DNA from 3 places in the Streptomyces sp. NPDC059443 genome. Region 2 is predicted to be linked to each of the others. Evidence: riboswitches for the same ligand, from Rfam matches in the RefSeq annotation. Region 2 holds a riboswitch; each other region holds the start of a gene.

Region 1 (4,003 bases), on a different contig from region 2:
CCAGGGCAAGGGGGTGCTCGCCGCCCCGCCCGGTTTCCTGCTCGCCGCGCAGGAGCTGCTGCACCGGCACAAGGCCCTGCTGATCGCGGACGAGGTGCAGACGGGCCTCGGACGCACCGGCGAGTTCTACGCCTATCAGCACGAGCCCGGCGTGGAACCGGACCTGGTGTGCGTAGCGAAGGCGCTCAGCGGCGGCTACGTACCGGTCGGCGCGACCCTGGGCAAGGACTGGATCTTCCAACGCGTCTACTCCTCCATGGACCGGGTCCTCGTGCACTCCGCGAGCTTCGGCTCCAACGCGCAGGCGATGGCGGCCGGGCTCGCGGTGCTCTCCGTCATGGACGACGAGGGGGTGGTGGCCAACGCCCGGGCGATGGGCGACCTGCTGCGCGGCCGGCTCGCCGCGCTCGTGGACGAGTACGAGCTGCTCCACGAGGTACGGGGGCGCGGGCTGATGATCGGCATCGAGTTCGGCCGGCCCTCCTCGCTGGGGCTGCGGAGCCGGTGGACCATGCTGCAGGCGGCCCGCAAGGGGCTGTTCGCGCAGATGGTCGTGGTGCCGCTGCTGCGCAAGCACCGGATCCTCACGCAGGTGTCGGGGGACCACCTGGAAGTGATCAAGCTCATTCCGCCGCTGATCGTGGACGAGGCGGACGTGGACCGGTTCGTCGGGGCCTTCCGCGAGGTCATGGACGAGGCGCACGGCGGTGGCGCGCTGATGTGGGACTTCGGCAGGACGCTGGTGAAGCAGGCCGTCGCGAACCGGTGAACTGGTGAACCGGCGGTCCGGGGCGAGCGCCGGGCCGCCGAACCGGCCGCCGGGGCGACGGCCTGCCTCGCGGGACGTCAGTCCAGCAGCCGGTCGCGGAGCCGGTCGAGGGTCTCGGGCGCGAGCCCGAGGCCCTCGGCGAGGTAGCGCTCCACCCCGCCCCACTCCTCCTCGACGGTCTCGAAGGCCGCGGTCAGGTACTGGGCGCGGGCGTCGAAGAGCGGGGCGAGCAGTTCGAGCACCTCGGGGGTGCGGACCGGGGCCTCGTCGGTGCTCCGGCGGACCCGGTACTGGTTGTGCGGGGCGTTCGACTCCAGGTAGTCCGTGACGATCGCCTCCCGCTCGACGCCCAGCGCGAGCAGGACGACGGCGATCGACAGGCCGGCCCGGTCCTTGCCGGCCGCGCAGTGCAGGAGGGCCGGGACGCTGTCCTCGGCGAGGGCGTGCACCACCCTGCTGTGCTCGGCGGTGCGGGTCTTGATGATCCCGCGATAGGAACGCATCATCCGCTCGACGGCCTTGCCGTCACCCAGGACCTCGTGGAGCTGGCCGGCTTCCCCGTCGCGGACCATCTTCCAGAACTCACGACCGTCGGCCGGGTCCGACAGCGGGATGTTCACGTTCCGCACGCCGGGTAGCTCGACGTCCGGGCCTTCCAGCGCCTGGTCGGCGGCGTTGCGGAAGTCGAAGACGGTGTGCAGCCCGAGCGAGCCGAGGAATTCCGCGCCGGTTTCGGTGGCATGTGCGAGATGTCCGCTTCGGAACAGTCGTCCCGGCTTGACCTTCCGGCCGTCCGTGGTCGGCATCCCGCCCACGTCACGGAAGTTGCGCACTCCGGTCCGTTCCGGATCGGGCTGCGGGGTCTGGGGTATCCGCTGGGTCACAGGGGCTCCTCCGTGTCGTCGTCGAGAGTGTCCGAATTACGCTACTTGGGAACAACTTGCCATGGCGAGAGGCGAGATCGGACACCTCCCCGTGAGCCAGATCATACGGTGACCGTGAGTGCCTGATCGTTAATGCCGAATTGCCTTGTCGGGGCGGCTGTTGAAGGCAGGGAATGGACACAGGGTGACCGGAATTCCGGCGGGCCGTCATTCCTGAGAATCCTTCAGTGAATTCGTGACTTGTTCTGTGCGGCCGGACTCGATTACGTTCGCGATCGATCCGGATGGACCGCCTAATCCTGCCGCCGTCCGGCAACCGCACCCGACTATTCACGCGCGTGGCAGGAGCGGGGGAACCAGGTAAGCCGCTGTTCCCGATCCCCACCGGATCTTTACAACGGGACAGCTCGGGGTGAAGCCGTACACGCACCGTTCACCGGCGCGGATATGGCCGGACATCTCCCGTCCGAACCCGACAGCTCACCTCGCAGGCGTCGGAGAGGAATTCGCCATGACCGCAACGGGTAAGCACCGCCGCCCGAAGTCCCGCTCGATATCCCGAGGTTTCGCCGTTGCGGGCACCGGCGGCGCGGCCCTCGCGCTCCCGCTGCTGGGGGCCGCCGGAGCCCACGCGGCCGGCGCCCCGGCCGCCGCACCTGCCACCGTGCCGGTCCAGGCGGCGCGGGCCGCCCAGGTGCCGGCCGCGCTCCAGGCCGCTCCGGCCGCGGCGCAGGCCGCCCCCACCGTCTACACGGTGGTGCCGGGGGACTACCTCTCCAAGATCGCCGCGCGGCAGCACCTCACCGGTGGCTGGGAGCGGCTCTACGCGGACAACCGCGAGGCCGTGGGCTCCGACCCGTCGCTGATCCACCCGGGCCTCAAGCTGACCCTCGGCGCCGGCGCCGGCGGCGCGGCCCCGGCGGCCGAGCAGGCGCCGGCGCCGGCCGGGAAGCCTTCTTCCGCCGCGGCTGACACCTCGTCGGACGACTCCTCGGCTTCCGCTGACGACTCCTCGGACTCTTCGGACTCTTCGGGCGCTTCGGGCGCTTCGACGGCCGAGGCCCCGGCCGCCCCCGCCCCCAAGGCGGCCCCCGTCAAGCAGCAGCAGGAGGCTCCGGCCTCCGCCGGGTTCGTCGCCCCGGTCAGCGGCGGCACCTCCACCCCGTACAAGGCCGCCGGTTCCATGTGGTCCAGCGGCTACCACACGGGTGTCGACTTCATCGCGAGCACCGGCACCACCGTCAAGGCCGTCGGCGCGGGGACGGTCGTTTCGGCCGGCTGGGGCGGCGCGTACGGCAACGAGGTGGTCATCCGCCACGCGGACGGCAAGTACAGCCAGTACGGCCACCTCTCCCAGCTGTCCGTCTCGGTCGGCCAGAGCGTCACCGCCGGGCAGCGCATCGGCCTCTCCGGCGCCACCGGCAACGTGACCGGCCCGCACCTCCACTTCGAGATCCGCACGGGGCCCTCGTACGGCTCGGACATCGACCCGCTGGCCTACCTGCGGTCGAAGGGCGTCAGCATCTGACCCGTCCGACCCGTCCGACCCGTCTGAGGCCGGGACCCGAAGGGGGTCCCGGCCTCACGTGCGGTATTCCTCGTGCGGCGGGTGGCAAAGATCACGGTCCGTCAACCCTTGGCTACGGTCGCGTAGGTCGGGCGCCGGGGTGAAGGATGTGGTCCCGTGGCAGCGACGACGACGACAGTGACGACGACACTCAAGACCATCGGCTCGTACGCGGCGATCGGGGACAGCTTCACCGAAGGCGTCGGCGACCCGGGACCCGGGGAAACGTTCGTCGGCTGGGCGGACCGGCTGGCCGTACTCCTGGCCGATCAGCGCGAAGAGCACGACTTCCGGTACGCGAACCTGGCCGTCCGGGGCCGGCTCCTGGACCAGATCGTGGCCGAGCAGGTCTCCCGGGCCAAGGAGCTCGCACCGGACCTGGTGACCTTCTGCGCGGGCGGCAACGACATCATCCGGCCCGGCAGCGATCCGGACGACGTGGCGCAGCGGTTCGAGGCGGCGGTCGCCGACCTCACCGGATCGGTCGGCCAGGTGATGATCACGACCGGGTTCGACACCCGCGACGTGCCGGTCCTCAAACACATGCGGGGCAAGATCGCGACGTACAGCGCGCACGTGCGTTCCATCGCCGACCGGTACGAGTGCCCCGTGCTCGACCTCTGGTCGCTGAAGTCCGTACAGGACCGGCGGGCCTGGGACGACGACCGGCTGCACCTCTCGCCCGAGGGCCACACGCGGGTCGCCCTGCGCGCCGCCCAGGTGCTCGGCCTGGACACCCCGGCCGATCCGGACCAGCCGTGGCCGCCGATGCGGCCGCGCGGC
Region 2 (4,003 bases):
AGGCGGACCGGATGGGCTCGCTGCTGGCCGCCCTGGACGAGGAGTCCATGGAGAACCAGCGCGACGTCGTCAAGAACGAGCGCCGCCAGCGCTACGACAACGTCCCGTACGGTACGGCCTTCGAGCGGCTGACCGCCCTCGCGTACCCGGAGGGCCACCCGTACCACCACACGCCGATCGGCTCGATGGCCGACCTGGACGCCGCGTCCCTGGAGGACGCGCGCACCTTCTTCCGTACGTACTACGCGCCCAACAACGCGGTGCTTTCGGTGGTCGGCGACATCGACCCCGAGCAGACGCTCGCCTGGGTCGAGAAGTACTTCGGCACCATCCCCGGCCACGACGGCAAGCAGCCGCCGCGCGACGGCTCGCTCCCCGACATCATGGGCGAGCAGCTGCGCGAGGAGATCGTCGAGGAGGTGCCGGCCCGCGCCCTGATGGCCGCCTACCGGCTCCCGCACGACGGCACCCGCGAGTGCGACGCCGCCGACGTGGCGCTGACCGTCCTCGGCAGCGGCGACTCCTCCCGGCTCCACAACCGCCTGGTCCGCCGCGACCAGAGCGCCGTCGCCGCCGGCTTCGGCATGCTGCGCCTGGCCGGTGCGCCCTCGCTCGGCTGGCTGGACGTCAAGACCTCCAGCGGGGTCGAGGTGCCCGCCATCGAGGCGGCCGTGGACGAGGAGCTCGCGCGGTTCGCCGCCGAGGGCCCGACGGCTGAGGAGATGGAGCGCGCGCAGGCCCAGCTGGAGCGCGAGTGGCTGGACCGGCTGAGCACGGTGTCCGGCCGCGCCGACGAACTGTGCCGCTTCGCGGTGCTGTTCGGCGACCCGCAGCTGGCGCTGACCGCCGTCCAGCGGGTCCTCGACATCACCGCCGAGGAGGTCCAGGCCGTGGCCGCGGCCCGACTGCGCCCGGACAACCGCGCGGTGCTCGTGTACGAGCCGATCGCGGCGGACGAGTCGGCCGATGCGGCCGAGAACAGCGACGAGAACGAGAACGAAGGGGCGGAGCAGTGAGCGACACCGCAGCCGACACCGCAGCCGTCACGATGACCTTCCACCCGCGGCCCCGGGCCGGCGAGCCGCAGCCGTGGGCCTTCCCGGCCCCCGACCGCGGGGTCCTGGCCAACGGCCTGACCCTGCTGCGCTGCCACCGGCCGGGCCAGCAGGTCATCGCCGTCGAGATCAACCTCGCCGCCCCGCTCGACGCGGAGCCCGAGGGCCTGGACGGCGTGGCCACCATCATGTCCCGCGCCCTGTCCGAGGGCACCGACAAGCGTTCCGCCGAGGAGTTCGCGGCCGAGCTGGAGCGCTGCGGAGCCACCCTCGACGCGCACGCCGACCACCCGGGCCTGCGGGTCTCCCTGGAGGTTCCGGCCTCCCGCCTGCACAAGGCGCTGGGGCTGGTCGCCGAGGCGCTGCGCGCGCCGGCCTTCGCCGACGCCGAGGTCGACCGCCTGGTGCGCAACCGGCTCGACGAGATCCCGCACGAGCTGGCCAACCCGCAGCGCCGCGCCGCCAAGCAGCTCTCGAAGGAGCTGTTCCCGGCGTCCCTGCGGATGTCCCGCCCGCGCCAGGGCACCGAGGACACGGTCGCGCGGATCGACTCCGCGGCCGTACGGGCCTTCTACGAGGCCCACGTACGCCCCGCGACCGCCACCGCGGTGATCGTCGGCGACCTGACCGGCATCGACCTGGACGCCGTCCTGGCCGACACCCTGGGCGCGTGGACCGGTGACACCACCGAGCCCCGCCCGGTCGCACCGATCACCGCCGACGACCGCGGCCGCGTGGTCATCGTGGACCGGCCCGGCGCCGTCCAGACGCAGTTGCTGATCGGCCGCATCGGGCCGGACCGGCACGACCGGGTCTGGGCGCCCCAGGTGCTCGGCACGTACTGCCTGGGCGGCACCCTCACCTCGCGCCTGGACAAGGTGCTGCGCGAGGAGAAGGGGTACACGTACGGCGTGCGCGCCTTCGGCCAGGTGCTGCGTTCCACCGCCGACGGCAAGGGCGCCTCGATGCTCGCCATCAGCGGCTCGGTGGACACCCCGAACACCGGCCCGGCGCTGGACGACCTCTGGAAGGTGCTGCGCACCCTCGCCGAGGGCGGCCTGACCGACGCCGAACGGGACGTGGCGGTACAGAACTTGGTGGGCGTGGCCCCGCTGAAGTTCGAGACGGCCGCCTCGGTCGCGGGCACCCTCGCCGACCAGGTCGAGCAGGAGCTCCCGGACGACTACCAGGCGCAGTTGTACGCGCGGCTCGCCGAAACGGGCACGGTGGAGGCCACTTCGGCGGTCGTCAGCGCCTTCCCGGTGGACCGCCTGGTCACGGTGCTGGTGGGCGACGCCTCGCAGATCGAGGAGCCGGTACGGGCCCTCGGGATCGGCGAGGTCACCGTGGTCACCAACTGACCGGACGGAAACCGTCCGTTCGGCGGTCACAGGAGGGGCTCTGGCGGCTTGTCCGCAGGGGCCCCTTTTGTCCGTTTGGTCGCGTGGTTGCTCGAATGTGGTGTGGCGTACGCAACAAAAGGGCGTGTCTGTTTGGCGATTGACTGATGATCCGCCTAGCGTCGGCCGTGCTGTCCGTCAGTTGTAACCGCCGCGTCCGCGGCACCGGACAGCGATCGCCGAGTCCCCGTCAGGCGCGAGCCTGGGGAGCCGGGGACCCACATGTGTCCCTGGGGTGAATCGGACCGCCTCGCGAGAGGGGGCCCGTAGGAGACCTTCCTGCTCCGAACCCGTCAGCTAACCCGGTAGGCGAGAGGGAAGGAAAGGATCAGCCCCTTCATGGCCTTTGGCAGTCGTGCCGCCGGTAAGCACCGTGGTTCCAGTCGTTTGAGCCGCAAGACCGCCGGCTACGCCGGTATAGCCGCCGTCGTCACCACCGGTGTCGTCGGCTCCCTGGCCGGCCCGGCGTTCGCCGCGGACAAGGCCCCCACCGTCGAGGACACCGGCCTGAACACCATCGTGGTGGCCGACGAACTCGCCGGCGAGATCCAGGCGCAGGCCCACTCCCAGCAGCGGGCCGCCGAGGCCGCCGCCGCCAAGGCGCAGGCCGAGGCCGACGCGAAGCAGCGGGCTGCCGAGGCCAAGGCGAAGGCCGAAGCCCGCGCCAAGGAAGAGCGTGACGCCGCCGAGCGCGCGGCCCGCGAAGAGGAGCGCAAGCGCCTCAACACCTTCGTGGCCCCGATCACGGACTCCTACGTCAGCACCCAGTACCACGCGGGCGGCGGCATGTGGTCCTCCGGCAGCCACACCGGCATCGACTTCCACGCCGCCTCCGGCACCGAGGTGCACGCGGTCGGCATGGGCACCGTGGTCGAGGCGGGCTGGGGCGGCGCGTACGGCAACAACGTCGTCATCAAGCACGCCGACGGCACCTACACCCAGTACGGCCACATGACCTCGCTGAGCGTCTCCGTCGGCCAGCAGGTGACCCCGGGCCAGCAGATCGGCCTGTCGGGCTCCACCGGCAACTCCAGCGGCCCGCACCTGCACTTCGAGGCCCGTTCCGGCGAGGCGTACGGCACGGACATCGACCCGGTCGCGTACCTGCGCTCCCACGGCGTCAACGTCTGACGCAGGCCGCACGACGCAGGCTGCACGACGCTCCGCCGCACGCGTGTCTTCCCGAAGGCCCCGGCTCTCTCCGAGCCGGGGCCTTCGCGTTGTGTGAATGTTTCGTATTTCCGGCCGTCCTCGGAAATTATCGTGTGTTGCAATAGAGTCGCAGTGCGTACAGCCATACGAAAAAGGCGGAGGTCCGGTCTTGCGTATTCCCGCGCACACGGTATGCACAGCAATCCGCGACGACATCGTCTCCGGGGTGTTCGAACCCGGTGGCCGGCTGACCGAGGAGGTGCTGGCCCGCCGGTACGGAGTCTCGCGCGTCCCGGTGCGCGAGGCACTGCGCACGCTGGAGTCCGAGGGGTTCGTGACCACCCGCCGGCACGCGGGCGCCTGCGTGGCCGAGCCGACCGAGCAGGAGGCGGCCGA
Region 3 (4,003 bases), on a different contig from region 2:
CGCGGGAAGGCGCTGCGGCCCGCGTACACCGCGGCGTCGTCGAGGATCTCCTCGATGCGCAGCAGCTGGTTGTACTTGGCGACGCGGTCCGAGCGGGCCGGGGCGCCGGTCTTGATCTGGCCGCAGTTCACGGCGACCGCGAGGTCGGCGATGGTGACGTCCTCGGTCTCGCCGGAGCGGTGCGACATCATGCACTTGAAGCCGTTGCGCTGGGCCATCTCGACGGCGTCCAGGGTCTCGGTCAGCGAACCGATCTGGTTCACCTTGACGAGCAGGGCGTTGGCCGAGCCCTCTTCGATACCGCGGGCGAGACGCTCCGGGTTGGTGACGAAGAGGTCGTCGCCGACGATCTGGACCTTGGAGCCCAGGCGGTCGGTGAGGGTCTTCCAGCCCGACCAGTCGTCCTCGAACAGCGGGTCCTCGATGGAGACCAGCGGGTACGCCTCGACGAGCTCGGCGTAGTAGTCGGTCATCTCGGCGGCCGAGCGGGACTGGCCCTCGAACTCGTACTTGCCGTCCTTGTAGAACTCGGACGCGGCGACGTCGAGCGCGAGCGCGATCTGGGTGCCCGGGACGTAGCCGGCCTGCTTGATGGCCTCGACGATGAGGTCGAGCGCGGCGCGGTTGGACTCCAGGTTCGGCGCGAAGCCGCCCTCGTCGCCCAGACCGGTGGAGAGGCCCTTGGTGTGCAGGACCTTCTTGAGGGTGTGGTAGACCTCGGCACCCCAGCGAAGGGCCTCGGAGAAGGACTCCGCGCCGATCGGGGCGATCATGAACTCCTGGATGTCGACGTTGGAGTCGGCGTGCGACCCACCGTTGAGGATGTTCATCATCGGAACGGGCAGCAGGTGCGCGTTCGGACCGCCGAGGTAGCGGAACAGCGGGAGGTCGGAGGCCTCGGACGCGGCGTGCGCGACGGCGAGGGAGACGCCGAGGATGGCGTTGGCGCCGAGGGAGCCCTTGTTCTCGGTGGCGTCCAGGTCGATCATCGCCTGGTCGATCAGGCGCTGCTCGGTGGCGTCGTAGCCGACGAGCTCCGGGCCGAGCTGCTCGATGACGGCGAGGACGGCCTTCTCGACACCCTTGCCCATGTAGCGGTTGGGGTCACCGTCACGGAGCTCTACGGCTTCGAACGCTCCGGTGGAGGCGCCGGACGGAACTGCAGCACGGCCGGTGCTGCCATCGTCGAGGCCAACCTCGACCTCGACCGTGGGGTTGCCTCGGGAGTCCAGGATTTCCCGGGCTACGACGACGTCGATGGACGGCACGAGCATCTCCTTCTGGGATGTGACGCTGAGTGTGCGGTGGCATGTCAGGCCGTGGGATGGCCTTGCCGCTTAGAGCCTAACCGGCTCCGAGCACTCGGCGACCCGACCGCCCGGGTCCTGGGACGAAAAAGGGCCTGAATGCCCCTCTTACGGGACATAGGGCTCTTGCCCGGAGGGGGCTGCCGGACCCGCCATCAGGAAAAACGTCGGGCACGCACCACCGCCCGGCGCGTGGGGGGTTACGCGCCGGGCGGTGGAAATCCTGCGTGTTGCGAACGCTATTGCGACTGTTGCCGCAGGGTTCAGCTGAGCTTCAGCTTCTGACCCGGGAAGATCAGGTCGGCGTCCGAGACGATGTCCTTGTTGAGCTCGAAGAGCTTCTCCCAGCCGCCGGAGACGTTGTTCGCCTCGGCGATGGTGCCCAGCGTGTCGCCGGACTTGACCTCGTAGGAGCCGTTGCCGGTCTTCGGGGCCTCGGTCTTCGGCTTGGACGGGGCGGCCGGACGCTCGGAGCGGTTGGCCGGAGCCTCGGAGCGCTTGGTCTCCTTCTTCGGCTCGGCCTTCTTCTCCTGCTTCTTCGTCTCGGTCTTCTTCGGGGCGGCCTCGGTCTCGCCACCACCGGTGTAGCCGGCGTTCGACAGGCCCACGCCACAGGACGGCCAGGCGCCCTTGCCCTGGCCCTTGAGGACCTTCTCGGCGATGGCTATCTGCTGGGACTTGGAGGCCTGGTTGGCCTGCGCGGCGTACGCCTTGCCGCCGTACGCGGCCCACGTGGAGGACGAGAACTGCAGGCCGCCGTAGTAGCCGTTGCCCGTGTTGATGGCCCAGTTGCCACCGGACTCGCAGGAGGCGACGCGGTCCCACTCGGCACCGGTCGCGGCGGAAGCGGTGCCCGCGGCCATCAGCGGAGCCGCGACGGCGACACCGGCGACGCCGGCCAGCGTGACGAGCCGGACGGCCTTGGAGCCGCGGCGGTGCTTGCCCTTGGCAGAAAGCAGCATGGAGTTCTCCTCACCGACGCCTTCGAGGTGAGCTGTCGGGTTCGGGCGAGTGAGTGCCCGGCCAGGCGACCTAGCGCCTGTCTTAACCCCTAGCCGGTTCCGTGACCGTCTCTCAACGGCCGGTTCCGGCGCCTACCTTGGTTCCCCCGCTCCTGCCTTCGGCGCTTGCGCGACGAGTGTTCCCTCCGTCCGCCGGCAGGATTCGGCGATGCGGTCGAAGGAGCCCGCGGTGGCGAGCGATTCAGAAGGTAGACAGGTCTCCCCCCGATGTTCAACGAGCGACATCGGGGGGAAACGGTGCCTACTTGCGCTCTCCGCGGGGGTGTTTGCGCAGGTGAGGGCGGGGTTTGCGGAACCCTCGGGACCTGACACGCCAGTTGACCGGAAGAGACACATGTCTCACTTACGGAAAACGGACAATCAGGTGGTTCCCGGGCGCCCCAAGTGTCCCTATTGGTGGGTTAGATCCAGGTTCTGACCAGGCGTGATCAGATCGGCGTCCTTGCCGATGACCTGCTCGTTGGCCTTGTAGAGCGCGTTCCAGCCGCCCTTCACACCCTTGGCGTCCGCGATGGCGGCCAGGCTGTCGCCCGCCTTCACGGTGTACGAGGGCTCCGACGCGGCATCAGATGTGACGGGCGCCTCAACCGCGGCCGGGCCGCGGTGCTTACCGGCACCCCCCGCCGGGGCGGCCGGGTCGGTGGTGGCCCCCGGGGTCGCCGGGACGGCCGGGTCGGCGGGCGTGACGGGCGTGACGGGCGCCGCCGGGTTTGCGGGAACGGCCGGCGCCGTGGGGTCCGCCGGGTGCGCGGGGTCGGCCGGATGCGCCGGGTGCGCGGGGTGCGTCGGATCCGTGGGCGTCACGGGCGCGGCCGGGTCCGTGGACGGCGCCGTCGGGACGGCGGGGTCCGCCGGGTGCGCGGGAGCCGTCGGGTCGCCCGGGAGCCCCGGAGGCGTCGCCGGGAGGTCCGGCATCGGCATGACGGGCAGCGGGTAGTCGGGCAGCAGGAAGGCCGGCGTGCCCGAAGGGGAGGGAGCCGGGGCCTTGGGGGCCGGCGCGGTCGGCGCCCCGAAGTCCGTGGAGGGCGCGGGCGTCCCGAGGTACGGAACGGAGCCGTCCGGACGGGAGACGGAGTGCGAGGCCGCGCTGCCGCCCCCGGGCAGGCCCGGATCCACCTCGGCGGCGGGCCCCTGCTGCGAGAGTCCGGCCGGCGCCCCGCACAGGGGCCACGCCTGGGGCCCCTGGGAGGCCAGCACCCGCTCGCCCACCGCGATCTGCTGGGACCGGCTGGCGAGGTCGGGGCGCTCGGCGAAGTCGAGCCCGCCGGCGTTCTTCCACTGCTCCTGGGTGAACTGCAGCCCGCCGTAAGCGCCGCTGCCGAAGTTCGCGCTCCAAGTACCGCCGCTCTCGCACTCGGCGACCTTGTCCCAGGTGGAGGTCTCGGCCGCGCTCGCGCCGGTGGCCGCGAGCAGCGGCAGGGCGAGGGCGGAGCCGGTGACTCCGGCGGTGACGACAAGTGCGGGCACCTGTCGGGGGCGTCTGTGGCGGCCGTTCCCGGAACGCATGAGGCTGCACCTTTCGCATAACGGCGGGGTAACGGCAGAACCTAGCGGCCTTCGAACGCCTGTCACAAGTTCAGACGTCCACTGACTTCCGGTCAGGCGGGTTTCAGGTGTTTTGGGGGGTGGAACGGGACTTCGCCGCGCGCGCCATCACCCTCAGGGGCGGGATCG

Evidence for each region. A riboswitch is a leader RNA that binds a small molecule or an ion and turns the genes downstream of it on or off. The one in region 2 is predicted to bind cyclic di-AMP.
Region 1: linked by a shared signal. The riboswitch ahead of ACFXDJ_RS02690 (LysM peptidoglycan-binding domain-containing M23 family metallopeptidase) and the one ahead of ACFXDJ_RS13775 (M23 family metallopeptidase) in region 2 are both predicted to bind cyclic di-AMP.
Region 3: linked by a shared signal. The riboswitch ahead of ACFXDJ_RS27540 (transglycosylase family protein) and the one ahead of ACFXDJ_RS13775 (M23 family metallopeptidase) in region 2 are both predicted to bind cyclic di-AMP.

The regions. Positions count from the first base shown of each region.
Region 1 covers NZ_JBHYVM010000002.1:220,181-224,183, reverse strand. The annotation lists gene ACFXDJ_RS02700 (aspartate aminotransferase family protein) at 1-769, shown strand, start outside; gene ACFXDJ_RS02695 (tyrosine-protein phosphatase) at 847-1,653, opposite strand; cyclic di-AMP (ydaO/yuaA leader) riboswitch at 1,967-2,160, shown strand; gene ACFXDJ_RS02690 (LysM peptidoglycan-binding domain-containing M23 family metallopeptidase) at 2,165-3,181, shown strand; gene ACFXDJ_RS02685 (SGNH/GDSL hydrolase family protein) at 3,338-4,003, shown strand, end outside.
Region 2 covers NZ_JBHYVM010000011.1:144,392-148,394, forward strand. The annotation lists gene ACFXDJ_RS13765 (M16 family metallopeptidase) at 1-1,016, shown strand, start outside; gene ACFXDJ_RS13770 (M16 family metallopeptidase) at 1,049-2,416, shown strand; cyclic di-AMP (ydaO/yuaA leader) riboswitch at 2,623-2,782, shown strand; gene ACFXDJ_RS13775 (M23 family metallopeptidase) at 2,795-3,586, shown strand; gene ACFXDJ_RS13780 (GntR family transcriptional regulator) at 3,777-4,003, shown strand, end outside.
Region 3 covers NZ_JBHYVM010000033.1:26,053-30,055, forward strand. The annotation lists gene eno (phosphopyruvate hydratase) at 1-1,274, opposite strand, end outside; gene ACFXDJ_RS27540 (transglycosylase family protein) at 1,571-2,269, opposite strand; cyclic di-AMP (ydaO/yuaA leader) riboswitch at 2,272-2,443, opposite strand; gene ACFXDJ_RS27545 (transglycosylase family protein) at 2,720-3,835, opposite strand; gene ACFXDJ_RS27550 (recombinase family protein) at 3,939-4,003, opposite strand, start outside.